DNA from 4 places in the Lysinibacillus sp. FSL K6-1151 genome. Region 3 is predicted to be linked to each of the others. Evidence: riboswitches for the same ligand, from Rfam matches in the RefSeq annotation. Region 3 holds a riboswitch; each other region holds the start of a gene.
What was found. Region 3 has a riboswitch for thiamine pyrophosphate ahead of thiM (hydroxyethylthiazole kinase). Riboswitches for the same ligand answer to the same signal wherever they lie in the genome.

Region 1 (6,199 bases), 1.4 Mb from region 3:
GCTGCCTCTGCTGAACAAGTAAGTGCTTCTGCAATGGATCAACAAGCAGAGTTACAAAAAGTAGCAGAGTCTATTCAAAATATGAATGATATATCAAATGAACTGCAAGAAGTCGTAAATCGATTTAAGCTAGCGTAAAGAAAAAGGCTGCCTAAAATATATAGGCAGTCTTTCTTAATGGTGAAGGGAAGAGACATTGACCTGTTAGCCATTCAGCACTACTATAATGAAGGGAAGGGGGTCATCAATATGATGTATCTCGGAATGATTTTCTTTCAAATTGTTGCACCTATTTTAGTGTTGCTTGTACTTGGCGCTATACTACAAAAGAAATTTCGTTTTAACTTAAAAGCATTGTCTCAGCTTATTACATATTGCTTTATGCCAGCCGCTGTTTTTGTGAATTTATATGAAACACGTGTAGAGCTGTCTGTTCTGGGAGAAGTCGGGTTATTTATTGTGCTTTTTATTGGGAGTCAAATGATACTCAGTCATTTTTTAGCGAAAGGGCTTGGTTTGGCCAAAACGGAGGCAGCCGTCTTTAAAAATAGTGTTGTGCTCATTAACTCTGGAAATTATGGTATTCCAGTGGCCCAAATGATTTTTGTAACACAACCTATTGGTGTAGCCATTCAGGTCATGCTCGTTATATTTCAAAATATGACAACTTATACATATGGTTTGTACAATTTAATTTCCTCTACGAAATCGGGTATGACAATCATCAAAGATTTCTTTAAAATGCCCATTATTCATGCGCTAATTATTGGTGTCGCTATGAACTATTTTAATATTGGTATACCGCAGTTTATCAAAATACCTGTAGAGCATGTCGCAGATGGATTTATTGCTGTAGCCTTAATTACATTAGGCGCACAATTATCACAGCTTGAAATCAAATCTATGTTTAATAAAACTGTTTTTGTTAGCTGTTTTACAAGATTAGTTATCGGACCAGCTGTAGCATTGGTCATTATTTATGTATTGGGGTTAGATGGAGTTGTCGCACAATCTCTGTTTATAGCCAGTGCCTTCCCAACATCTCGCAATAGCTCTAGTCTAGCATTAGAATACGATGTGGAATCAGCTACAGCTGCGCAAACTGTTTTATTTTCAACCATTGTGAGCTGTCTAACAGTAACGATCGTGATTTATTTTGCGGAAGTATTATTTACTTAGTTGGATGAAAATTTTAAAATATTGAATGGAAAACTTCCATCTCTTAGAAATATCTGCTACACTAGCATCAAACTAAATAGTATTAACTAGGGGAGTCTGATGAGTCAGGCTGAGAGGGAGACGCTTAGAAGTTTCTTGACCCTTTGGACCTGATCTGGCTCATACCAGCGTGGGAAAGTTAAGAAGCTATTGCATCGTATGTCGTGTGCAATTACTAGACCTTTACATTCATGGCCGGATCCAAAAAAATATTTTGGATTCGGCCTTTCTTTATTTGTTGGAGTGAGCTAGATTTTCGGTCCTTTTATCAAATTACATTTAAGGGAGAGAAGTAGCTCATGTCAGTAGTTAGTGAAAAGAACATTACGATTATGTCTAGCTTTGAAGGAAGCAAAAAAGTGTATGTGGAAGGATCACGTCCAGATATTTTAGTACCTATGCGTGAAATCGCATTAAGCCCAACGACTGGTAGCTTTGGGGATGAAAAAAATGCCCCTATTCGAGTATATGATACGAGTGGTCCATACACAGATCCGAATTATCACGTTGATATTACAAAGGGTCTGCCTGCTTTGCGACGTGCATGGATAGAAGAAAGAGGAGATGTTGAGGAATATGAGGGGCGTACGATTAAACCTGAGGATAACGGTTTTCGTCGTGTTGATGATCCGCGCATTCAAGAAAATGTTTTCCCTGAATTGGAGCGGAAGCCTTTACGTGCAAAAAGGGGTAAAAATGTAACACAGCTTCACTATGCACGAAATGGAATGATAACGCCGGAAATGGAGTTTGTGGCGATACGTGAAAACATGGATCCTGAATTTGTTCGTTCAGAAATTGCAGCAGGTCGGGCTATTATGCCTTCTAATATTAATCACCCTGAGGCAGAGCCGATGATTATTGGTCGTAACTTCCATGTGAAAATCAATGCAAACATTGGAAATTCCGCGGTGTCGTCGTCAATAGCAGAAGAAGTTGAGAAAATGACATGGGCTACACGCTGGGGTGCCGATAATATTATGGATCTCTCGACTGGTAAACATATTCATACAACGAGAGAATGGATTATTCGAAATGCTGCAGTGCCAGTGGGAACGGTGCCCATTTATCAGGCTTTAGAAAAAGTAAATGGCATAGCCGAGGATTTAACGTGGGAAGTTTATCGTGATACGCTCATTGAGCAAGCAGAGCAGGGGGTTGATTATTTCACGATACATGCGGGTGTTCTTTTACGCTATGTACCTCTTACAGCAAATCGTGTAACAGGCATTGTGTCACGTGGTGGTTCAATTATGGCACAGTGGTGTTTATTTCATCATCAAGAGAATTTCCTTTATACACATTTTGAGGAAATCTGTGAAATTATGAAGACATATGATGTTGCTTTTTCTTTAGGAGATGGCTTACGCCCAGGTTCCATTGCAGATGCCAATGATGAGGCCCAATTTGCAGAGCTTGAAACGCTGGGTGAATTAACACAAATCGCTTGGAAGCATGATGTTCAGGTGATGGTAGAGGGGCCAGGTCATGTACCGATGCATTTGATAAAGGAGAATATGGACAAGCAATTAGAAGTTTGTAAGGAAGCGCCTTTCTATACATTGGGCCCATTAACAACAGATATTGCGCCAGGATATGACCATATTACCTCAGCTATTGGTGCAGCGATGATTGGCTGGTTTGGTACAGCGATGCTCTGCTATGTGACACCGAAGGAGCATCTTGGCTTACCTAATCGTGAGGATGTTCGAGTAGGAGTTATTACTTATAAGATTGCTGCCCATGCAGCTGATTTAGCGAAAGGACACCCAGGTGCACAACAACGGGATGATGCATTGTCAAAAGCACGCTTTGAATTCCGCTGGCGTGATCAATTCAATCTATCATTAGATCCAGAACGTGCGGTTGAATATCATGACGAAACGCTTCCAGCAGAGGGGGCGAAAACAGCGCACTTTTGCTCAATGTGTGGCCCTAAATTCTGTAGTATGAGAATCTCACAGGATATTCGTAATTATGCTAAAGAAAAAGATTTAAATACGACTGAAGCTATTCATCAAGGTATGCAGGAAAAGGCAGAGGAGTTTAAAAAAGCGGGGAGTCAGATTTATCAATAATGAAGGAAGGCTTATATCAAAGTATAGACATAAGCCTTTCATGTTGTTGAAAAAAGATGATGTCAACGGCAGAAAAAGCAAATTTGCAAGGTGAGAGGTTGATTTCCGTTCCGCCAGCGCCCTTTCCAGGGGGCGTCCGATGAGCCACTTCACTCACTTACGCTCGCTCCACTCCAATCAACCATTCTGCAAAGTGTCTTTACTTTTTTTCATAGTAGTATAGCGATCAAATAGCCCATTATCTGTATTCTTAGAGGGGATAGGCTCTTATTTTCAATATGGAGAAGTGATGAATGACAATCATCCTCCATAAAATAAGTAGCAAAAACCTTCACTTTATTTGAAAACCTTTGCTAAAAAGGTACCATTTTTGTGGGTTGGAGTGGAAGACTACTTGACTCCCGTGGGAGAGCGAGACAGGCGAGCCCCTGCACGGAGCGGTAGCGGAGGAAGCGGCTCGGCGCTCGCCCACAGGAAAGCAAGTAGCCTGCAACGGAAATCCATTTCTCCCTTTCAATTGACTGTTTTGTTTTTCAACACTAAGGAAGGCTTATGTCAAAGTATAGACATAAGCCTTTTCTAATCATAAAAAAGCTCCATGTGAATGACAGATTCACATGGAGTAAAAGTTGAATTTGGATATCAATAATAAGTGGACTATTAAACGTTAGTTGGTTGTTTTACATATGGGTTTGTAAGGTCCATACCTTCTAACGAAAGACCCATCGCTTTTGCGACACCCTCACCATATGCTGGGTCAGCTAAATAGCAGTGAAGGATGTGACGGCGTTTGATGAATTCTTCAACAGAAGCCATATCATTCGCTGTATTTTCAAATAGACGTTGTTGCTCTTCTGTAGTCATTAAACGGAACAGTTTACCTGGTTGCTCAAAGTAATTGTTATCATCTTCACGGAAGTCGTGAATACCTGCATGACCATCAATGCGTAATTCAGGCTCTTTATGGTCTAGGTTATGCTCCCATTCACCATAGCTATTTGGTTCATAGCCTAATGTAGAACCGAGGTTGCCGTCAAAGCGCATTGCACCATCACGATGGAAGGTACGGAATGGACATTTCGGTGCGTTAACTGGCAGCATATAGTGGTTTACACCTAGGCGATAGCGTTGTGCATCTGCGTATGCAAAGATACGACCTTGTAACATTTTATCTGGTGAGAAGCTAATACCAGGAATAATGTTAGATGGTGCGAATGCAGCTTGTTCAACTTCTGCAAAGTAGTTATCCGGATTTTTATTTAACTCGAACTCACCGACAGGAATTAATGGGAAGTCTTTTTTATACCATACTTTTGTTAAGTCAAATGGGTTGTATGGAAGCTCACGAGCTTGCTCCTCTGTCATAACCTGAATATACATTTTCCATTTAGGGAAATCGCCTTTTTCAATAGCTTCATATAGATCACGTTGTGAAGATTCACGATCTTGACCGATAACTTCAGTAGCTTCAGCACCTGTTAAGTTTTTAATACCTTGCTCTGTACGGAAATGGAATTTAACCCATACACGCTCATTTTCAGCATTGATAAAGCTATACGTATGAGAACCAAATCCATGCATATTGCGGTAACCAGCTGGAATACCACGGTCAGACATTACAATTGTCACTTGGTGAAGCGCTTCAGGTAATAGAGTCCAGAAATCCCAGTTGGAGTTAGCGTTTTTCATATTTGTACGTGGATCACGTTTAACGACATGGTTTAAATCTGTAAAGTGTAATGGGTCGCGGAAGAAGAATACAGGTGTATTGTTCCCTACTAGATCCCAGTTTCCTTCTTCTGTATAGAATTTAAGGGCAAAGCCACGAATATCGCGCTCAGCATCTGCAGCACCACGCTCACCAGCAACTGTTGAGAAACGTGCGAACATTTCTGTTTTCTTGCCAATCTCTGAGAAAATTTTCGCTTTTGTATATTGAGTAATATCATGCGTTACAGTAAAAGTACCAAATGCACCTGAGCCTTTAGCGTGCATACGACGTTCAGGAATTACTTCACGGTTAAAATTTGCTAATTTTTCAACTAACCATACATCTTGAAGTAAAAGAGGACCACGTGGACCTGCTGACATAGAGTCATGGTTACTTACTACTGGAGCGCCACCTGCTGTTGTAAAACGACGGCTACGATCATTTGCGTTTGTCATATTAGTTTACCTCCTGAAAAAAATATAAGTCAAACTCTTCATCTATAACTATAACAAATATAAAATAGAATTGCTAGTACATTATAATTATTATCGTTAAAGAATTTTTATATTTAAAGATAAACTATAAATATATGCGAAGGAAAGGCGTTTTATACATAGTTTTCACCAGAAATTTCACTTTTCTAATCTCGTTTTTAAAAAATATTAGGTATGAAAATGACATGAATTTTAAGATAATGACTACATTGTAAAAACCTTTATTGAAAATAAAATGGACTAATTGAAAATTATTTCAATCAATTATCTTTTAGTTTTTTCGATATCGATTAGGCGTTATGCCGATTTGTTGTTTAAATATTTTAATGAAATAATTAGGATCATCAAAACCGTTTAAATGGGCAATTTCACTAATGGAAAAATCCGTTTCTAGCAGCATGTTAGTAGCATGATGAATTCTTATTTGCTGTAAATAGCGTTTAAATGGTAAGCCTTGCTTCTTTGAGAAAATGGTACTTAAATAATTTGGGCTGATTCCGAGCTTATGGGCGACGAAGGGCAGGGACAAGGAGCTATCATTAAATTGTTGATCAATTATTTCTAAAGCTAGTTCAACATAATCGGCTCGTTTCTCCATTCGAGCTTCCCGCGCTAATTCAATTAATGTTTGTGTGAAAGAAATAATGCCATTGAGAATTGTATAAAATATAGGATGTTCAATGATTAAGTGAAATAGC
Region 2 (6,199 bases), 2.1 Mb from region 3:
TTAACAGATGGTAATGAGACAAAAGGAGATGCTTTAGAATTTGTCTCCAGATTGAAAGGTGCCAATATTAGTGTGGACGTTGTACCTTTTAGTCTACCAGTTGTCCATGATGTGTCGCTCAAAAGCTTTGTCTCTCCTCAGGTTGCTTATGTAGGAGAGCAGCAACAATTAGTAACAGAAATTCATGCAACAGCAGCAGGGCAAGGGGAGCTGTTATTATATGAAAATGATGAACTAATTCATCGCGAGGCAGTTGAGCTGACGGAAGGTACAAATGTGTTTACCTATAAACACGCAGCAACAGCTGAAGGACTTGTAAAATACGAAGCAGTTATTCAAGTTGGGCAGGATGCTATTTTTGAAAACAATAAATTAACAAGTGTCACAATGGTACAAAGTGAACCCCATTTACTCATCGTCAATGGCTATGAAACAGCTTCACCTATCGCGGCAGCACTTGGTAGTCAATCCATTGCCTATGATGTTGTCGATCCTAAAAGCCTACCAAATGAACTGTCCAGCTATTTACAATATAATGCGATCATTTTTGACAATGTGCCTGGTCATTTAGTTGGTGAGGCGAAAATGAGTGTGATTGAGCAAGCAGTCAAAAACTTTGGGGTTGGTTTCACGATGGTTGGTGGAGAAAATAGTTTTGGTTTAGGAGGCTATTTTAAAACGCCAATTGAAACGTTATTGCCTGTGGAGATGGAAATTAAGGGCAAGGAGCAATTACCTTCATTAGGGCTAGTCATAGTGCTGGATCGTTCTGGCAGTATGCATGGCTCAAAGCTGGAGCTAGCTAAGGAAGCAGCGGCACGTTCTGTTGAAATGCTACGAGATGAGGATACATTAGGCTTTATCGCCTTCGATGATCGTCCTTGGGAAATCATAGAAACCGCACCTCTTAAAAGTAAAGAAGAGGCAGTGGATACCATTCTATCAGTAACACCAGGAGGCGGGACAGAAATCTATAGTTCATTAGCTAAAGCCTATGAAAATCTCGCCGATTTAAAGCTTCAACGTAAACATATTATTCTTTTAACCGATGGGCAATCACAGTCTGGGAATTATGAGGATTTAATTGCTGAGGGAAAAGAAAATGGTATCACTTTATCAACAGTAGCGATTGGACAAGATGCTGATGCTAACTTACTCGAAGCACTTAGTGATATGGGTAGTGGACGGTTCTATGATGTCATTGATGAACAAACCATTCCTTCTATTTTATCTCGTGAAACAGCTATGATTTCTCGTACCTATATTGAGGATAATCCGTTTTATCCAGCAATTTATAATGCCGCAGGATGGAATTCGCTATTTGCCAATGGCGTCCCTCAAATGAATGCTTATATTGGAACGACAGCTAAGCAAGGGACAACCGTAATTGCAGAAAGTGAGAAGGAAGATCCTGTGTTAGCACAATGGCAATATGGACTCGGTAAAACATTTGCTTTTACATCCGATTCAACGGGTAAATGGACAGGAGATTGGGCAAGATGGCAGGACTGGGGAACATTTTGGCAGACGCTTATTTCACAAATGTTGCCAAGCTATAATGATGTTGCCTATGATGTGAGATTAGAAGCTGATGGCTCCTTTATGATTACAGACCCTACAAATGAAGCCGCATTTTTAGACATTGTAGCGGTTAATGAAGCAGGGGAGGAGTTAGAAACTCAGTTAGAAACCATTTCAGCCTCCCAAATTCGAGCTGTTGTACAGGCCGAACCTGGATTGATTTTCTTCCGTATAGCGGATGAGCAGCAGGCCATTTATCAGGCAGGCCTAAGTGTTCCTTATAGTGCTGAGTATGAACTGCTCCCTGTTAATGAAAAACTGGTTGAAGAGTTAACAAATCAAACAGGGGGAGCCGTTTTAAAAGAACCACAAGATGTGTTCCGTGACTTTACAACCAAAGGAGCGGATCGACAAAACATTGCTACATGGCTTCTTTTAGCAAGTATGCTTCTATTCTTTATGGATATTACCATAAGACGTTTTGGTTGGAGTTTCCTAACAAAAACGAATAAAAAAGAGCAGCCAATTGAGGAGAAACCTGTACAAGCAGAAGACACGAACGTAGCCCAGCTATTAAAGGGTATGAAAAAACGATCATAATAGAGTGAAGGCAGTGCAAAATCATTCCATTTTGCACTGCTTTTTTAAATGCTTTGAGGTTTTAAAAAATGGTGGTTTCCGCTAGGAAAGGGGTGCAAAGGTGATTGACACAGTGCAGCCTTCGAAAAGTGCTTCTCGGGGGAGAGAGACGCTCATAAAGAAACGAACCCCGCTCAAAGACTAGAAAAGAAATCTTCTCGCACATCTTAAAGGATTTCCAAAATCAAAAAGCACTCAGCACCACTCAATAAAGCGAAGAATTAAAGCTCTTTACTAGTACCGATTTTCGCAAAGTGCTAGCTACCATAACACCTAAGATGGCCCCGATGGTACTTGATGTTAAAAAGGCTGGCATGAAGAATAATGCGGCTACGGATGTCTCCATAAGCAATTTTGCATAGGGTACGGCAATAAGTGAAGCTAAAATACCAGTGCCAAAAACTTCGCCGAATCCTGCTAGCCATGATTTTCTACTGTATTTGTAGGCAAGGGCCGCACACAATGCTCCAATGACGCTACCAGGAATCGCTAAAAGAGAGCCTGTACCAGTAAAGATACGAATGATGGCTGTCACAAAGGCAACTAGAACTGTTGGCACGGGTCCTAGTATAATAGCTCCTATTACGTTAACAGCATGCTGAACGGGGTAGGCGCGTGCGATGCCTGTTGGTATGGATACAAAGGTAGATCCTGCTACAGCAATCGCTACTAATAAAGCCATGATTGTCATTTTACGAATTGACATAAGGTTCACTCCTCTTGAATAAAATCATGAGGGAAATTAAAAGGCCGCTTCCTTTAAACAATAGGAAGCGGCCTTGCATAGACAATGATAGTAGCAAGTAGCGCCACTTCCCTCCGCTAGTATGAACTAGATCAGGTTCAAAGGGTCCGTACATCATCATATACGTCTCAGCCTTTTAAAGGCTCCCCTAGTGGTAAATATCATTCAATTTTATTAACCAACATTACTGTAACATAATGTTAAAAATAGTCAATGATTTTTCTGACTATTTCGTATCAGGATGCATTAGATGAGGTGCTTTTTTCAATGTCCAGATGAGTGCAAGGAAGAAGCAGGCTAATAATATGATAGATCCGAAAATATATGGACTGTTCATATTCCAGTCAAATAGTAAACCTGCTAAGGCTGGTCCAATCATATTGCCAAGGCTCATGTAAGCATTATTCAAGCCCGCAGCAAACCCTTGTTCTTTCTCTGCAAGCTTTGAAATTAGTGTATTTACAGCAGGACGAATTAGTGTTGTTGCTGTAGAGAAAATAGTTGCTACAACTAATATAAGAGCGAAGCCAGATACAAACAATATTAAGAAAATAGCAACAGATGCAATAAATAAATTGACTAACACAACTTTCATTTCACCAAAGCGATTAAAAAGTGGTGTAATCACAAACATTTGTACAACTACCCCAAAAGCACCACCGACAACTAAAATAATCGCAATATCTACGGGTGTGTAATTAAACTTTTCTGTCACAAATAATGACAAGGTTGTTTGGAAGTTGGCAATTCCGAACGAGAACACGAGCATGATAATGAGCATAACGAAATAAGGCATATGTATGGAACGAGCCATTTGCTTCGCCAGATTTTCTTGCTTTTGCTTGTCATGTGAAGTGTTTGGTTTAGTAGATGGTAATAAAAAGTAAGATAAAACAGATGCAAGTATGGCAGCAACTCCTGCCGTGAAAAATGGAAAATGTAAACTAACCTTTGCTAAGAAACCACCTATTCCTGGCCCTATCATAAAGCCCAGTGACATAGCAGCACCTAACATACTCATACCTTTTCCACGTTCCTCGTAGGTAGTAACGTCAGCTACAAATGCCATAATAGGAGGTGCAACAAATGCGGAACCTAGACCGCCTAAAAAGCGTGCTAAAAATAGCATCCAGACGTCTGTGGCTAGGCCAAAACCGATTTGTGCAAGACCTGTCACAATAAGACCGAAAATAATTAAATTTTTCCGACCATACTGATCCGAAAGATTCCCAGCAATTGGAGAAAATACGAATTGAGCTAAGGCGAACGTTGCAATTAGCATACCTAGAACTTGTCCTGCTGCACCAAAAATTTTTAAATACTCTGGCATGACAGGAATAATAATTCCAATACTCCCCATTGCGATAAACATATTAAACATTAAAATATATAAAGCCGCCTTATTGGACTTCTGCTGGGTCATCGAATGAACCCCCTTTTTATAATCAAATATACTAAAGTCTATCATAAGATATCCTATCATCATATCGGTTGAAAGTCTGAAATGAAACATACCTGCTAGTGCAGCAATACCAATCCACGATGTAGAAAAGAATAAACAGACAATAGGTGAGGTGCTGCCAGAAGCAGGAAGATAATAGAAAAAGGTCTATTGACAAAATAAAAATTCATCGATAGACCTTTATATGCTTTAACGAATACTCATTTTAAATTCTAAAAACAATTCATTATATTTCCCTAAATAGTCTGGTCCTAAATTTTTGTAAACTTCTAATGTATCGCGTTGTTCTTCAGAAGGATAGTAGCGTTCATCAGAAACAACTTCTTCATCCATTAAGTCCATAGCAGCTATATTAGGCGTAGAGTAGCCTACATAATCGGCATTTTGTGCACCCGATTCAGCACTTAGCATGAAATTGATAAAGGCATGGGCACCGTCGATATTTTTCGATGTTTTAGGGATGACCATATTATCGAACCATAAATTCGAGCCTTCCTCAGGTACAGCAAAGTCTAGCTCCTCATTTTCATACATCATATCTGCTGCTTGCCCAGACCAAGTAAGGGCTACAGTGGCCTCATTGTTGATCATTAATGGTGTAATTTCATCTCCAATGATGGCTTTTACATTTGGTGCAAGTGTGATTAATTTATCAGTAGCCTTACGTAGTTCCTGATTATCTAGTGAATTCAAGGAATATCCGAGACTGTTTAAGCCCATTCCAATGACTTCACGAGCACCATCCACTAAAAAGACTTTTCGTTTTAAGGATGGATCCCATAAATCGTCCCAAGAAGAGAAATCTAAATCTCCCACAAGGCTTGGATTGTAGACAATGCCTACTGTTCCCCAGAAATAAGGGACCGAATATTTATTGTCATCATCGAATGGTAAATCTAAAAAGTAAGGATCGATATTTTTAAAATTAGGGATTTTTGTTTTATCTAAAGGAATCAATAAATTTTCTTCCTTCATTTTTTCTATCATATATTCAGATGGAACGGCAATATCATATGCTGTTCCACCTTGTTGAATTTTGGTCATCATCGCTTCATTGGAATCAAATGTCTCGTAGATGACATGAATGCCTGTTTCTTTTTCAAATTGTTTCAACAAGTCAGGATCAATATATTCTCCCCAGTTAAAGATTGTTAACGTGTCTTTTCCACTTTTACCGCCGCCTACACTTAAGGCGTCAGCCGCATAGAATAAAAGGGCTGAAACAACAAGGATGGCGATGGTAGCTTGAATTAATGACTTCATCGTTGTCCCTCCATTCTTTTACTCGTACGACTTGTAATGAAATAATAACCAACAACGACTAACACCGTAACAAAGAATACCAAACCAGAAATAGCATTAACCGTTAAAGAAATACCTGCACGGGCCATGGAGTAGATTTCTACAGATAATGTGCTGAAGCCATTACCCGTTACGAAAAATGTCACGGCAAAATCATCTAAAGAATACGTAAGGGCAAGGAAGAAGCCCGCAAAAATCCCTGGTTGAATATAAGGAAGAATGACACGCATCATAATATCCTTTTTCGTAGCCCCTAGATCTAATGCTGCATCGATTAAGGATTTATTCATTTCTAGTAGTTTAGGTAAAACCATTAGAACAACAATCGGTACACTAAATGCGACATGGGCTAACAAGACAGACGCAAAGCCAAGCTTAATGCCAACCATTGTAAATAAAATTAAGAAGCTAGCACCAATAATAACGTCTGGGCTGACGATTAAGACATTGTTTAAGGATAGTAAAGTATTGCGCATTTTTGAATCCTTGACAGTCACAATACCGATTGCACCTAGTGTGCCAATAATAGT
Region 3 (6,199 bases):
ATGTCTTTCCGCCTCCTCAACACGTAATACGAATGACTTGCTTATTTGTTTCATTTTTTTGCAATAATATGCAAAAAGCTTGTTGCTATTTATTTCCTCATATTACCTTACCTAAAAAAATAAAAAAAATCAAAGTCCATACCTTTGCATGAACTTTGATTTTCGACATTATTTCCTAGGAAATGATGATGAATGGCATTGCTTTGTTTCTTGTTGTCGTAATTCAACTCGTCGAATTTTTCCAGAGGATGTTTTGGGTAGCTCTTCGACAAATTCAATAGCACGTGGATATTTATATGGGGCAGTCAATGATTTCACATGACTTTGAAGTGTTTGAATAAGTGTTTCATCACCAATTTCACCATTACGAAGAACAATAAATGCCTTTACAATATTTCCTCGAACTTTATCTGGACTGGCAATGACAGCAGCTTCTTTCACAGTTGGATGCTTCATCAAAGCATCCTCTACTTCAAAGGGACCAATTGTATAACCCGAGGAGATAATGACATCATCTCCTCGACCCTCAAACCAAAAGTAGCCATCTTCATCTTTGTAGGCACGATCTCCTGTTATATACCAATCACCACGGAATTGTAAATTTGTACGTTCAGGATCATTTAAATATTTTTTAAAGAGAGCTGGTGTTTCACGATGAACAGCAATATCACCCACCTCTCCCACTGCAACAGGATTGCCGAAATCGTTAATAATATTAACGGTGTTGCCAGGAGTAGGTTTTCCCATTGAGCCAACTCGCGCCTCCATCCCTACCATTGTACCAACAAGTAATGTATTTTCCGTTTGACCATAGCCATCTCGCACTTGTAAATGGAATGTTTCTGAAAATACGTTGATAACCTCACTATTTAACGGTTCACCTGCTGATACAGCTTGGCGAATTGCATGTAAATCATATGCGTGTAAATTTTCAAGTGATGCCATAAAACGATATTCAGTTGGTGTACAGCATAATACATTGATTTTGAATTTTTCAAGCATTGCCAAATAGGAAGCAGCATCAAATTTACCTTTGTAAACAAATGCAGTAGCACCACTGCCTAATGTAGCGAGAAAGGGACTCCATATCCATTTTTGCCATCCAGGTGCTGCTGTTGCCCAAACAATATCATTTTCTTGTACACCTAACCAATGTGGTGCTGTTGTTCGTAAATGAGCATAGCCCCAGCTGTGTGTATGTACCGCTGCCTTCGGGTTACCTGTTGTGCCGCTTGTATAGGCTAAAAATGCATTATCAGTACTTTTTGTCGGGGTCGGATTTATGTAAGTTGTAGGTTGATGGTGCATTTTTTCTAGTAAAGGCTGCCAAGGCTCATGTGCTTTCCCTATGACAAATTGCTGTATGCCCTGTAAATTTCCAACTTCATCAAATTGTTCAATATAGGGCTCATAGGCAACAACCCCTTTAGCATTGGCGTGATGAATGCGATACTCAATATCTTTTGTTCTTAACATTTCTGAGCTTGGAATGATGGTTAAACCTGCTTTTAATGCTGCAATATAAACAATATATGCTTCCACTGAGCGTGGTACCATCACTAAAATCACATCACCCTTCGTTAAACCTTGTAAGGTGAAAACATGTGCTGCTTGATTCGCTTTTTCCATCAAATGTGCATATGTAATAAATTGTACAGCTTGATTTTCTTCATAAATAATTAAAGCATTTTTCGTTGCATCCTGAGCATATTTTTCAATTTCCTCTGTTATGTTATACCATTCTGGTGCAACTAAATCTTGTCTTTTCATGGCAGATGCCCCCTTTTGCTATGACACATTATAAAACTCCTTTTTCAGTATTTTCAATGGTTTGCGCTTAATTTAGGTAAAGTCATGACAACTATCATACCTAGCTATATGGCATCAGTCACGTTTTGTCGATAGGGAAACTAGCTATTGAACACAAATGAAAAGTATGGTACATTTTGGTCAACTAAAAGCAAAATTGCAGGGGGACTCGAAAGAGTTGAGAAGGTAAAACCTGACCCTTTGAACCTGTTAGTTAATACTGACGTAGGGAGCAACAGACATCGATTTTTTCAGATGAAAGGCTCTTTTTCGTGTATTTTCACATAAAAAGAGCCTTTTTGCATGCTTACGTCCATCCACAAAGGAGGACTAAAATTAAAATGATATTTCAAACAATTCGTCAACAGCAACCACTTATTCATTGCATCACAAACTATGTGGTGGCAAATTTCCAAGCAAATGGTTTATTAGCATTAGGTGCTTCGCCCGTTATGGCTGACGATAGCCAAGAGGTTGAGGAAATGGTAGCAATGGCACAAGCATTATTAATTAATATCGGGACACTCAATACTCGCACCAAAAACGCCATGCTGTTAGCAGGAAAAAAAGCTAATGCACTTGGCATTCCAGTTATATTAGATCCAGTTGGGGCAGGGGCTACAACTTATCGCAAGGAAACCGTTCAATACTTACTTGAAAACATAGAATTTGCCGTAATTCGCTGTAATATCGGTGAGCTTGCGGCTATAGCCAATGTAGATTGGCAACAGAAAGGTGTAGATAGTGGTCATGGCTCCATGTCACTGGAGACGGAAGCATTACTAGTGGCACAACGATATAATTGTATCGTTATTGTAACAGGTGAACGTGATCTTATAACAAATGGCGAGCATAGCCAGTGGATAGCTGGTGGCCACCCACAAATGACAGAGGTCACTGGTACTGGCTGTTTACTTAGTGCGCTTTGTGGTGCTGCCTATGTCGCAGGTAACAAGCCATACAACCAATTAACAGAAACACTCACTTACTATAAAAAGGCAGCGGTACTAGCTTCTGCATTCACTGCAGATATCGGTGATTTTCAAATAGCTTTGCTTAATGCTATACATCGTTTATCAAAGGATGGTGAAGCATCATGCATATTGTAACGACGATTGCTGGATCAGATAGTGGTGGCGGTGCTGGTATACAGGCTGATTTAAAAACATTTCAGGAATTAGAGGTGTTCGGCACTTCCGTTATTACAGCTTTAACTGCACAAAATACAACAGGCGTGACAGGTGTTTTCCCAATTGACATTTCGTTTGTGGAAAAACAATTTCAAGCGTTAGTCGAAGATTTTCCGATTGCTGCAATGAAAACAGGCATGCTTTATTCCTCTGGTATTATCCAAGCCATCGCACGCATGATCGGTGAATTAAATATACCACTAATTGTGGATCCCGTAATGATTGCAAAAGGTGGAGAAAGCTTATTACAGCAAGAAGCTATTGAGGCGTTACGCTCATCTTTACTACCACTAGCTACGATTGTTACGCCAAATATACCCGAAGCAGAGGCTCTCACGGGGAGAACCATTCGCCATTTTGAGGATATGAAACAAGTGGCTCAAAGCTTTTTACAGCTAGGTGTACAATGCGTCATTCTAAAGGGTGGGCATTTAGCAGAACCACTTTATGCCATTGATTATGTATTTTTCAAAAATGGACAATCTTTTTCGATGCAGTCTCCACGAATCCAAACAAAAAATACACATGGTACTGGCTGTACATTTTCAGCAGCACTCACTGCTTTTCTTGGACGGGGTTTAGCGATGAAAGAGGCTATTATCGAAGCTAAAAAATTTATTCAATTAGCGATTATGCATGATTTATCCATAGGCAACGGGCATGGACCTACAAATCATTTCGCTTATCAACAGCATAAGGAAACCTGTGAGGTAATCATTCATGAAACGTGAGGATTTACAGCTTTATTTTATTATGGGAACAGGCAATGTTTTTCAACAAAATCCCATCCATCTCCTCGAAAAGGCATTGCAAGCTGGCATTACGATGTTTCAATTTCGCGAGAAAGGATCTCTTGCCTTAACTGGATTAGCCTATGAACAATTTGCACGCCAATGTCAAAAACTTTGTCAGCAGTATAATGTACCGTTTATCGTTAACGATGATGTAGAGCTTGCTTTGCGACTTGGTGCTGATGGCGTTCATATTGGACAAGATGACTTAGATGTTGAAATGGCACGTAAAAAAATCGGGAACATGATACTTGGTGTTTCTGTACATTCACAGGAGGAATTACAAACAGCTATAGACCATCATGCTGATTATGTAGGAATTGGTCCAATCTTTGCAACAACATCTAAAAGTGATGCACAACCACCATGTGGTACAAATTTTTTACAGCAAGCTCGTCATCTTTATCCTGAATTACCGATTGTAGCGATTGGTGGGATTACTTGTACAAATGCACATTCTGTTTTTCAAGCAGGTGCTGATGGTGTTGCCGTTATTTCTGCTATCTGTGAAAGTGAAGATATTGCACACACCGTATCTACATTTACGTCATTATCTCGCATAAAAAAATGATCTATAAACAAACTAAAACCAGTGCCTTTTACGGTCACTGGTTTTAAGTTTATAAATGCTTAGTCAGCATTTATTGGTTGTTTGGCATACCTTTTAATTGAGATTCTGCCATTTGTACAAGACGTTTAGTGATTTCACCACCAACGGAACCGTTAGCACGAGCTGAAGCTTCAGCTCCTAATTGAACACCAAATTCTTGTGCAATTTCGTATTTCATTTGATCTAGTGCTTGTTGTACACCAGGTACTGCAAGCTTGTTTGAACTGCTGTTGTTGTTTGAAGTCATGTGTCTCACCTCCTTGTGAATATAGAATGTGCGATATTCGATTTTTAATACGAAAATTTTAAAGGTAAATTGTACCTCTAATGGCATCTAGCCATTAATATAAAAAAGCCGTCTCAAAATGGACTTTGAGACGGCTTTGAAACCTTATAATAGTTCTGCAAACTTATCTTGTTGTTGCTCTTCTTTCTTAGGGAAAATATAGACCTCTCGATTTTTTACTGCTCGCTCGATTAGCTCATCAAAATCAGAGAAGCTTTCATAATGCTCGACCTTTTCAAGCTTCGGCTTTGTTTTTGGACTTGTAGGTGTAAAAATCGTACAGCAATCTTCAAATGGCTGAATAGATGTTTCGTATGTGCCGATGTTTTCTGCAATATCAATGATTTCAAGTTTATCTGATGAAATTAACGGACGCAAAATAGGTGTATTCGTTACAGCATTAATCGCTGTTAAACTTTCAAGCGTTTGACTCGCTACCTGCCCAAGACTTTCACCTGTTACAATGGCAAGTGCCCCAATTTCCTCACGCACCTGATCAGCTACTTTCAACATCATACGGCGTGTTGTTGTCATCGATACATTAGAAGGTACTTTCTCTTTAATAAGAACTTGTATTTCAGTAAATGGAATGACATGTAAACGAATACTAGCACCAAATTTCGTTAGTTCATTGGCAAGTACCTTTACTTTTTCTAATGAATTTTCGCTTGTATATGGTGGACTAAAGAAGTGAATCGCTTCTAATCGCACGCCTCGCTTCATCATTAAATAACCTGCAACAGGGCTATCAATACCACCAGACAACATTAATAAAGATTTTCCATTAGACCCTACAGGCATTCCACCTGCGCCAGGAATAACTTGTGCCATCATATATGTTGCATCATGACGAACTTCTACACGTAGTTCAATATCAGGCTGCTTCACTTTGACTGATAAATTTTGAAATTGCGGTAAAACATAGCCACCAATCTCACGTTGGATGGCATGAGATTCTAAAGGAAATGTTTTATCGGTACGTTTCACTTCTACTTTAAATGTATGCTGCTCATCTTTAAATGTCTCCATTATAGTGATGGCAAGTTTCTTCATACTTTCTATATCTTTTTCACATGCAGCCACAGGGCTAAAAGATTGAATACCAAAAATTTTAGGTAAGCCTGTTACGAGCGCCTGCATTTGTGTTTCGTTTTCTATAGCAATAAACATACGATCACGCTCTGTACGAATATGCAGTTGTCCTAGATCGGCAAAAGCATGACGAATATTTTCACGTAAGCGACGGATAAAATCCATTTTGTTGCGACCTTTTGTAGAAAGCTCACCATATCGAATTAAAATTTCTTTCCAAATCATTACTTAATTTCTCCTTTGAGTTCCAGCATGACTTCTGCTAGTACTTGTTTAAACTTTTCTATATCTTGTGCTGTGTTATGCGCACCAAAGCTCATACGAATTACACCTTTTTTATAATGCTCATCGAGGTGCAGAGCCTCGACAACATGGCTTGTTTTCGTTTGCTTCGATGAACAAGCACTTGATGTTGACACGA
Region 4 (6,199 bases), 500 kb from region 3:
CATTCACTATCAAGAAAGTAAAAAGGCCCTTCTATTATTGCAGCAACGGTGGCTGACAAGTCAGGCTAGTATTTTAGCGGAACAGCTAAAGGAAGGGGAGCCTTGCCCTGTTTGTGGCAGTATGACTCACGAGAAAACACATAAAGAGCAACTGGAAGTTATTGAACTTGCTCAAGTGGAAACGTTAAGAGTGAAGGCTTCTTCAGACGAGCGTATGTATCTAAAGAAGGCAGCACTTTTGTCATCTACGCAACAGCTTCTTCAAGATACATATCAGCAGCTAGAAGCACAGCATATTAAACAAGAAGACCAAGCACAGCTCATCGCTACTTTACACAAGACGGAGCAAGAGATTGCGAGCTTAAAAGTTGTCCATCATCAACTAGCAGATATGCGATTAAAGCTAAAGCATCAACGTGATAGAATAGAGCAGCTTAGAAATAAACAGATGGAATTAGAGCAATATTTAGCTGAGCACATGAAAGAATGGACAAGATTACAAGCGGTTGTAGAAGAACAGCTCAAGCAGATGCCAGCCAATTTACCAACATTACAGCAATTAAAGCAACAACTTACGGATGTTAGTAAACAGAAAATGGATTTGCAAAAAACATGGCAAGAGAGTCAAGAAAATTTGCATGTCGTAAAAGAAGCGACAAGTAATGCAAAACTAACTGTAGAAATCGCCAAACAATCTTTTGAGGAATTACAGCTCAAAATGAATGAAAAGCGGCAGCAATTTTCAGCAAGCATGCAGGAAATCGGCTTTGACAGCTATGAGGAATACGCAGCTGCCAAACGGAGTGCGAGCCAATTGGAGGCACTTCGCAAAGTATGCAGTGACTATGCTTTACAGGTACATACCCTGAAAATCCAAATAACTGAAGGGGCTATGTATCTTCAAGGGAAAGAGAAGCAAGATTTAGTGATGATGGAAGCAAAAGTAGAACAACTTCGTACAGCGTATGAGGAAGCATTTAAACGTTTGCAACAGATGAATGGTTTTGCACAAGCATGCCAGGGCTTTATAAAAAAAGTAGAAGAAACAGCGAGAGAGCTTCAGTTACTTGAACAAGAAGCTGGTCGAGTAAAGGAACTCTATGGATTATTAAACGGACAAAATTCGAAAAAGCTGTCCTTTGAGCGATACATTCAAATTAATTACTTAGACCAAATTACCGATGCCGCTAATATTCGTCTTTATCACTTATCAAATGGTCAATTTGAGCTTAGACGTTCTGATAGACTAGAAAAGCATGCGAAGCAAAGTGGGCTTGGGCTTGATGTATATGATGCCTATACGGATCAATTACGTGATGTGAAAACATTATCCGGTGGCGAAAAATTTAATGCTTCCTTAAGTCTTGCTTTAGGAATGGCAGATGTCATTCAAAGCTTCCAAGGGAATATTCATATTGAAACCATGTTTATTGATGAGGGCTTTGGCTCGCTTGATGAGGAATCTTTGAATAAAGCAATTGATACATTAATTGCTTTACAGGATTCTGGTCGTATGATTGGCGTGATTTCTCATGTGCCTGAATTAAAATCAGCGATGCCAGCGGTCTTACATGTAGAAAAAACATTGAATGGACATAGTCAAACCCACTTTGAAGTGAAATAAATAAAAGGCGTATTTCCAAAACAAGGGAATACGCCTGCTGTTTATTTTTTTCGAGGAATGGCTGTAGGTGTTGTCCCTTTTTTTGCAGCCATTACTTTTTTCACGATAGGAATAACAATAGGTGCTAATTTTACGGCGGTTTTCACAACATTTGATACTTTCATTCAAAAACAGCTCCTTTTACAATTACTACTACCTGTTTCGCTTAAAAATGAAACATTAACGAATAACACGAACAGCTTGAATAATATTCCATATTACAATTCCTAGTGAGACGATGGCATAAATGGCAAACGAAACGAACCAAATAATCAACATCGTATTATTGCCTGACGTTGGATCCAAATTAAATGTAGAAAAAACAAAGACAATAAAGAACAGAATGCCGAAAACAAAAGGAATTAAATGAGAGATAAGTGCACGAATTGAATGTCTTTTTACGTCACTATCTTTCGTAATAATGTACACAATTAATGGGACGATAAAAGGGGCGAAGAAAATACTTAAATAACTAAAGGCAGATAAAATTTTTTGGTTCTCCATAGTTGTACCTCCTTTTGTAATATTTACGCATGAAAAACAGCAAAGTTTCAAAAAAATAATATATGGAAGAGGTTGTAATCCTTCTATCCTTTGCGTACAATGAGAATGTTCGAATAAATTCAGATGTAACGACCACAAGGGGAGCTGATGATGTCAGCTGAGACTGGGCACGTAATGCCTTGACTCTTTGAACCTGTAAGTTAACGCTTGCGTAGGGATGTGGATAGAAACCGACACTAGTACGATGTGAGGCTCTGTCCTGGCATCGTTTTTTCATTCTTGAGGGAATAAAAAGGTGTCAGAAAGAGACATATCAGCGCATTTCTATTCCTGCTCTTGTATCCTACATCGGAACAAAGGAGAGAATATATATGGACAAAAAAAGACTATTAATGCTTGTGGAGATTGCGATATTTGCAGCAATCGGTCTTGTGCTTGATCAGGTTTCCTTTAAAGTATGGGCACAAGGTGGCTCTGTTAGTCTAGTCATGGTACCTATTATGTTAATAGCATTTCGCTGGGGCTTAGTAGCTGGGCTAACAACTGGATTACTCGTGGGTGTAATGCAAACCATGTTTGGTGCTACGATTGTGCACTGGCTACAAGGATTCCTTGATTATGGTGTTGCTTTCACAGTTGTAGGATTAGCGGCGGTTGTGCGTGGACCCGTGTTGGCGGCTGCCAAAAATGCCAACAAAACAAAAATGGCACTTTACATTATATTAGGTACGGTACTTGCGGGCTTTTTACGATATGCAGCCCACACGATGGCTGGCGCTGTATTTTTTGCAGAATATGCTGGCGATCAAAATGCATGGATCTATTCCATCATCTATAATGGTACATATATGCTACCAGCAACTATTTTAACGGCAATTGTAGGCGTTCTTTTATTCACAGCTGCTCCACAATTAATGCAAAGAAAAGCATAAAACATGCCCCTCACATTTGTGAAGGGGCTTTTTTGTCGCAAATAACTCTTTGCGCACTTCGCAAAGTAAGGAAGCATACAATATTTAAAGCGTTTATCGTTATACGCATAACAAGTTATGTTATATTAAAGTATAGATATTAGATGAAAGGGACGTTATACATGATTGTAAAAACGCAAGAAGAGATTGAAGCTTTTAAAAAAATAGGACGCATTTGTGCTGAAATTCGTGAAGCGATGAAAGCTGCCACAAAACCAGGTGTTACAACATTGGAGCTAGATGAAATTGCTGGCCGTATGTTTGCAGAGGCTGGCGCGATATCTGGTCCAAAGGGAGAATATGATTTCCCAGGGTATACATGTATTAGTGTCAATGAAGAAGTGGCGCATGGTATCCCCGGAAAACGTGTTATTCAAGAGGGGGATATTGTAAATATCGATGTTTCTGGTTCATTAAATGGCTACTTTGCTGACACTGGTATTTCATTTGTGGTTGGTGATGGCTATGAGGACAAAGAAAAGCTATGTCGCGTTGCCAAAAGCGCCTTTGATCGAGCAATGACAAAGGTAAAGGCTGGGTCTAAATTAAATCAAATTGGTAAGGCAGTTGAACGTGAGGCGAATGCTAATGGCTTAACTGTTATTATGAATTTAACTGGTCATGGCTTAGGTCAATCTTTACATGATGAGCCGAATCACATTTTAAATTACTATGATGCATGGGATTCTACAATTATGAAAGAAGGTATGGTGCTTGCGGTTGAGCCGTTTATCTCAGCGAAGGCAGAGCATATTGTAGAAGCTGGTGATGGTTGGACATTCATTACACCTGATAAATCACTTGTAGCTCAAATTGAACATTCAGTCATTGTAACAAAAGATAAACCGATTATCCTAACATCATTAGACGAAGAATAGAATGCAATGAAATGAAAAATCCTGCTTACCAATTTATTTTTGGTAGGCAGGATTTTTTTTAATAAATAAAATACCAACAAAGAGAACACCACATAAAAAGAAGGCGGCGGTAGTGACAAGTAGCTCATCAAAACCATTATGTAAGGCGATTCCTATATAAGCCCAAATAAAAACACTAGGAAACAAAATATCAAAGTGATGGAAACGGATATGTAGCGCAAGTGCTCCACCTAATGTCAGCAAAATTACTGCCCAAAGAGGCGTACTAAGACCAAAGCCGTTCCAACCATAAGCCGTTAACGTAAAACTGATATTCGTAATAAAAATAAATGTCATCCATGCAAAATAAATGGAGAAAGGAATACGACCCGACATTGCTTTGTCATGAAGAGGGTACGTATTATACAACATAAATAAATACAAGACTAAGAGTAATGTAATGCCAAGTGAAACAATAAATAACTCATGATGCCATACGTATATCATCAATGCTTGCAATATATTTATGCAGCTAAAAAGCGCAGACTGTTTCATAGTTGTCTTTTTGATATTCATAACTAACCAATAACCGAGTAAAAAATAAATAAGAATCCAAATTACATGACTTACACTAACTGGTGCAAATACTACAGAAAAGCGATTAGCGATTTCTAGCATAGATTGACCGTTGATATTCACGAAAAAGGATGAAAAGGTTAGGATGAGTGAGACAAGATAAGAAATTGTCATCAAGATAAACCGAGGCATGTTTTCCTCTCCCTTCGTGTTAGATTTTATAGGGAAAAGACAAATAAGTATAGTACTGTCACTATTTTTATTATAACGGAAACTTTCAACAATGTATCGTGTTGTTTTGCTCGTAATATCTACAATTTACCATCTCAATAGGCATCCATATATTTCTTTAGTACAATAAGAATATCCAACCAAAAGGAGTGAAGTTTCATGGCACAAAATTTGAAAAACCTAGACCTATCCATTGAACTAGATAAAAAGATGTATAAAAAGAAATTAAAAGTACTCCAATATGAAATGTTAAATGCACAGCAGTTTTTACTAAAAAACAAAATAGGTTTAATCTTAGTATTTGAAGGAATGGATGCTGCTGGCAAAGGTGGCGCAATCAAACGATTGATTGAACGTGTAGATCCGCGCGGTTATGTGGTACACCCTATCTCAGCTCCACAGCCACATGAATTACGCTATAACTATTTACAAAGATTCTGGAGAAAATTACCGCAGCATGGACAAATCGCTATTTTCGACCGCTCATGGTATGGACGTGTACTAGTAGAGCGTATCGAAGGCTTTGCAACAAAGGATGAATGGTCTCGTGCGTATGAAGAAATTAATAATTTCGAGAAAATTTTAACTGCGGGAGATTACATAATTATTAAGTTCTGGCTACATGTTTCAGATGAAGAGCAATTAAAACGCTTTAAAGAACGTGAAGAAAACCCTTATAAATCTTGGAAGCTAACAGACGAGGATTGGCGGAATCGAGAAAAATCACCACAATATATTGAAGCGGCGAATGCAATGTTTGACAAGACAGATAAAAAGGATGCTCCATGGATTTTAGTTGCTGGAGACGATAAAAAACATGCGCGTGTTCAGGTGCTTCAAGAAACAATTGCACATATTGAACGTGAGGCTCAAAAACGTGGTCTTCATCTAACAAATGTATTAGCTAATGGACAGCTAGAGGATGCTGATTCATCCAGTTTAGAAATAATAAATGAGAAAAAGCAAGAACAAAAAACAAAATAATAAAATGGTGCTGCTGTAACAATAAGACATGAGCTGTTTTAGTTGTAGCAGCATCTTTTTTTACATACAATGAAATAAAACTAGGGTTTACAATCATTAGATTGTAGCCAATGTGAACAGAGAATGAGAAATGTACTGATATTTATTGGAAGGCTAGTGTGGAGAAATGGTGCTTAAAATTTGGAATTTATTAAGAAAAAAGGGTGGGAATGTGGTAACGATAAAGGGGGAAAAATGCTACATCCGCACATTCCAAGAAAAAGATGCACGAAGTTTATCGGGTCTCGTAAGCCGCAATAAATACTTTTGGTCTGTATACGAGCCACTACAAAAACCTGAATATTATACAGTTGATGCTCAATATAAAAAAATTCAAGAGAGTCTCTATTTAATGGAGTCAAAACGAGAATTTA

Region 1: linked by a shared signal. The riboswitch ahead of thiC (phosphomethylpyrimidine synthase ThiC) and the one ahead of thiM (hydroxyethylthiazole kinase) in region 3 are both predicted to bind thiamine pyrophosphate.
Region 2: linked by a shared signal. The riboswitch ahead of thiW (energy coupling factor transporter S component ThiW) and the one ahead of thiM (hydroxyethylthiazole kinase) in region 3 are both predicted to bind thiamine pyrophosphate.
Region 4: linked by a shared signal. The riboswitch ahead of thiT (energy-coupled thiamine transporter ThiT) and the one ahead of thiM (hydroxyethylthiazole kinase) in region 3 are both predicted to bind thiamine pyrophosphate.

What each region holds. Positions count from the first base shown of each region.
Region 1 is NZ_CP152040.1:246,620-252,818, forward strand. Features, by position in the region: gene MHI04_RS01125 (methyl-accepting chemotaxis protein) at 1-138, shown strand, start outside; gene MHI04_RS01130 (AEC family transporter) at 250-1,179, shown strand; TPP riboswitch at 1,258-1,372, shown strand; gene thiC (phosphomethylpyrimidine synthase ThiC) at 1,518-3,296, shown strand; gene MHI04_RS01140 (catalase) at 3,957-5,462, opposite strand; gene MHI04_RS01145 (helix-turn-helix domain-containing protein) at 5,773-6,199, opposite strand, start outside.
Region 2 is NZ_CP152040.1:868,043-874,241, forward strand. Features, by position in the region: gene MHI04_RS03985 (VWA domain-containing protein) at 1-2,121, shown strand, start outside; gene thiW (energy coupling factor transporter S component ThiW) at 2,366-2,866, opposite strand; TPP riboswitch at 2,958-3,065, opposite strand; gene MHI04_RS03995 (tetracycline resistance MFS efflux pump) at 3,132-4,328, opposite strand; gene MHI04_RS04000 (ABC transporter substrate-binding protein) at 4,557-5,630, opposite strand; gene MHI04_RS04005 (ABC transporter permease) at 5,627-6,199, opposite strand, start outside.
Region 3 is NZ_CP152040.1:3,455,281-3,461,479, forward strand. Features, by position in the region: gene sppA (signal peptide peptidase SppA) at 1-2, opposite strand, end outside; gene MHI04_RS16560 (acyl--CoA ligase) at 169-1,770, opposite strand; TPP riboswitch at 1,961-2,058, shown strand; gene thiM (hydroxyethylthiazole kinase) at 2,151-2,918, shown strand; gene thiD (bifunctional hydroxymethylpyrimidine kinase/phosphomethylpyrimidine kinase) at 2,906-3,730, shown strand; gene thiE (thiamine phosphate synthase) at 3,720-4,361, shown strand; gene MHI04_RS16580 (alpha/beta-type small acid-soluble spore protein) at 4,432-4,647, opposite strand; gene thiI (tRNA uracil 4-sulfurtransferase ThiI) at 4,792-6,003, opposite strand; gene MHI04_RS16590 (cysteine desulfurase family protein) at 6,003-6,199, opposite strand, start outside.
Region 4 is NZ_CP152040.1:3,951,384-3,957,582, reverse strand. Features, by position in the region: gene MHI04_RS19185 (SMC family ATPase) at 1-1,624, shown strand, start outside; gene MHI04_RS19180 (hypothetical protein) at 1,666-1,788, opposite strand; gene MHI04_RS19175 (DUF4870 domain-containing protein) at 1,844-2,167, opposite strand; TPP riboswitch at 2,295-2,402, shown strand; gene thiT (energy-coupled thiamine transporter ThiT) at 2,539-3,099, shown strand; gene map (type I methionyl aminopeptidase) at 3,261-4,016, shown strand; gene MHI04_RS19160 (hypothetical protein) at 4,050-4,763, opposite strand; gene MHI04_RS19155 (polyphosphate kinase) at 4,962-5,786, shown strand; gene MHI04_RS19150 (GNAT family protein) at 5,953-6,199, shown strand, end outside.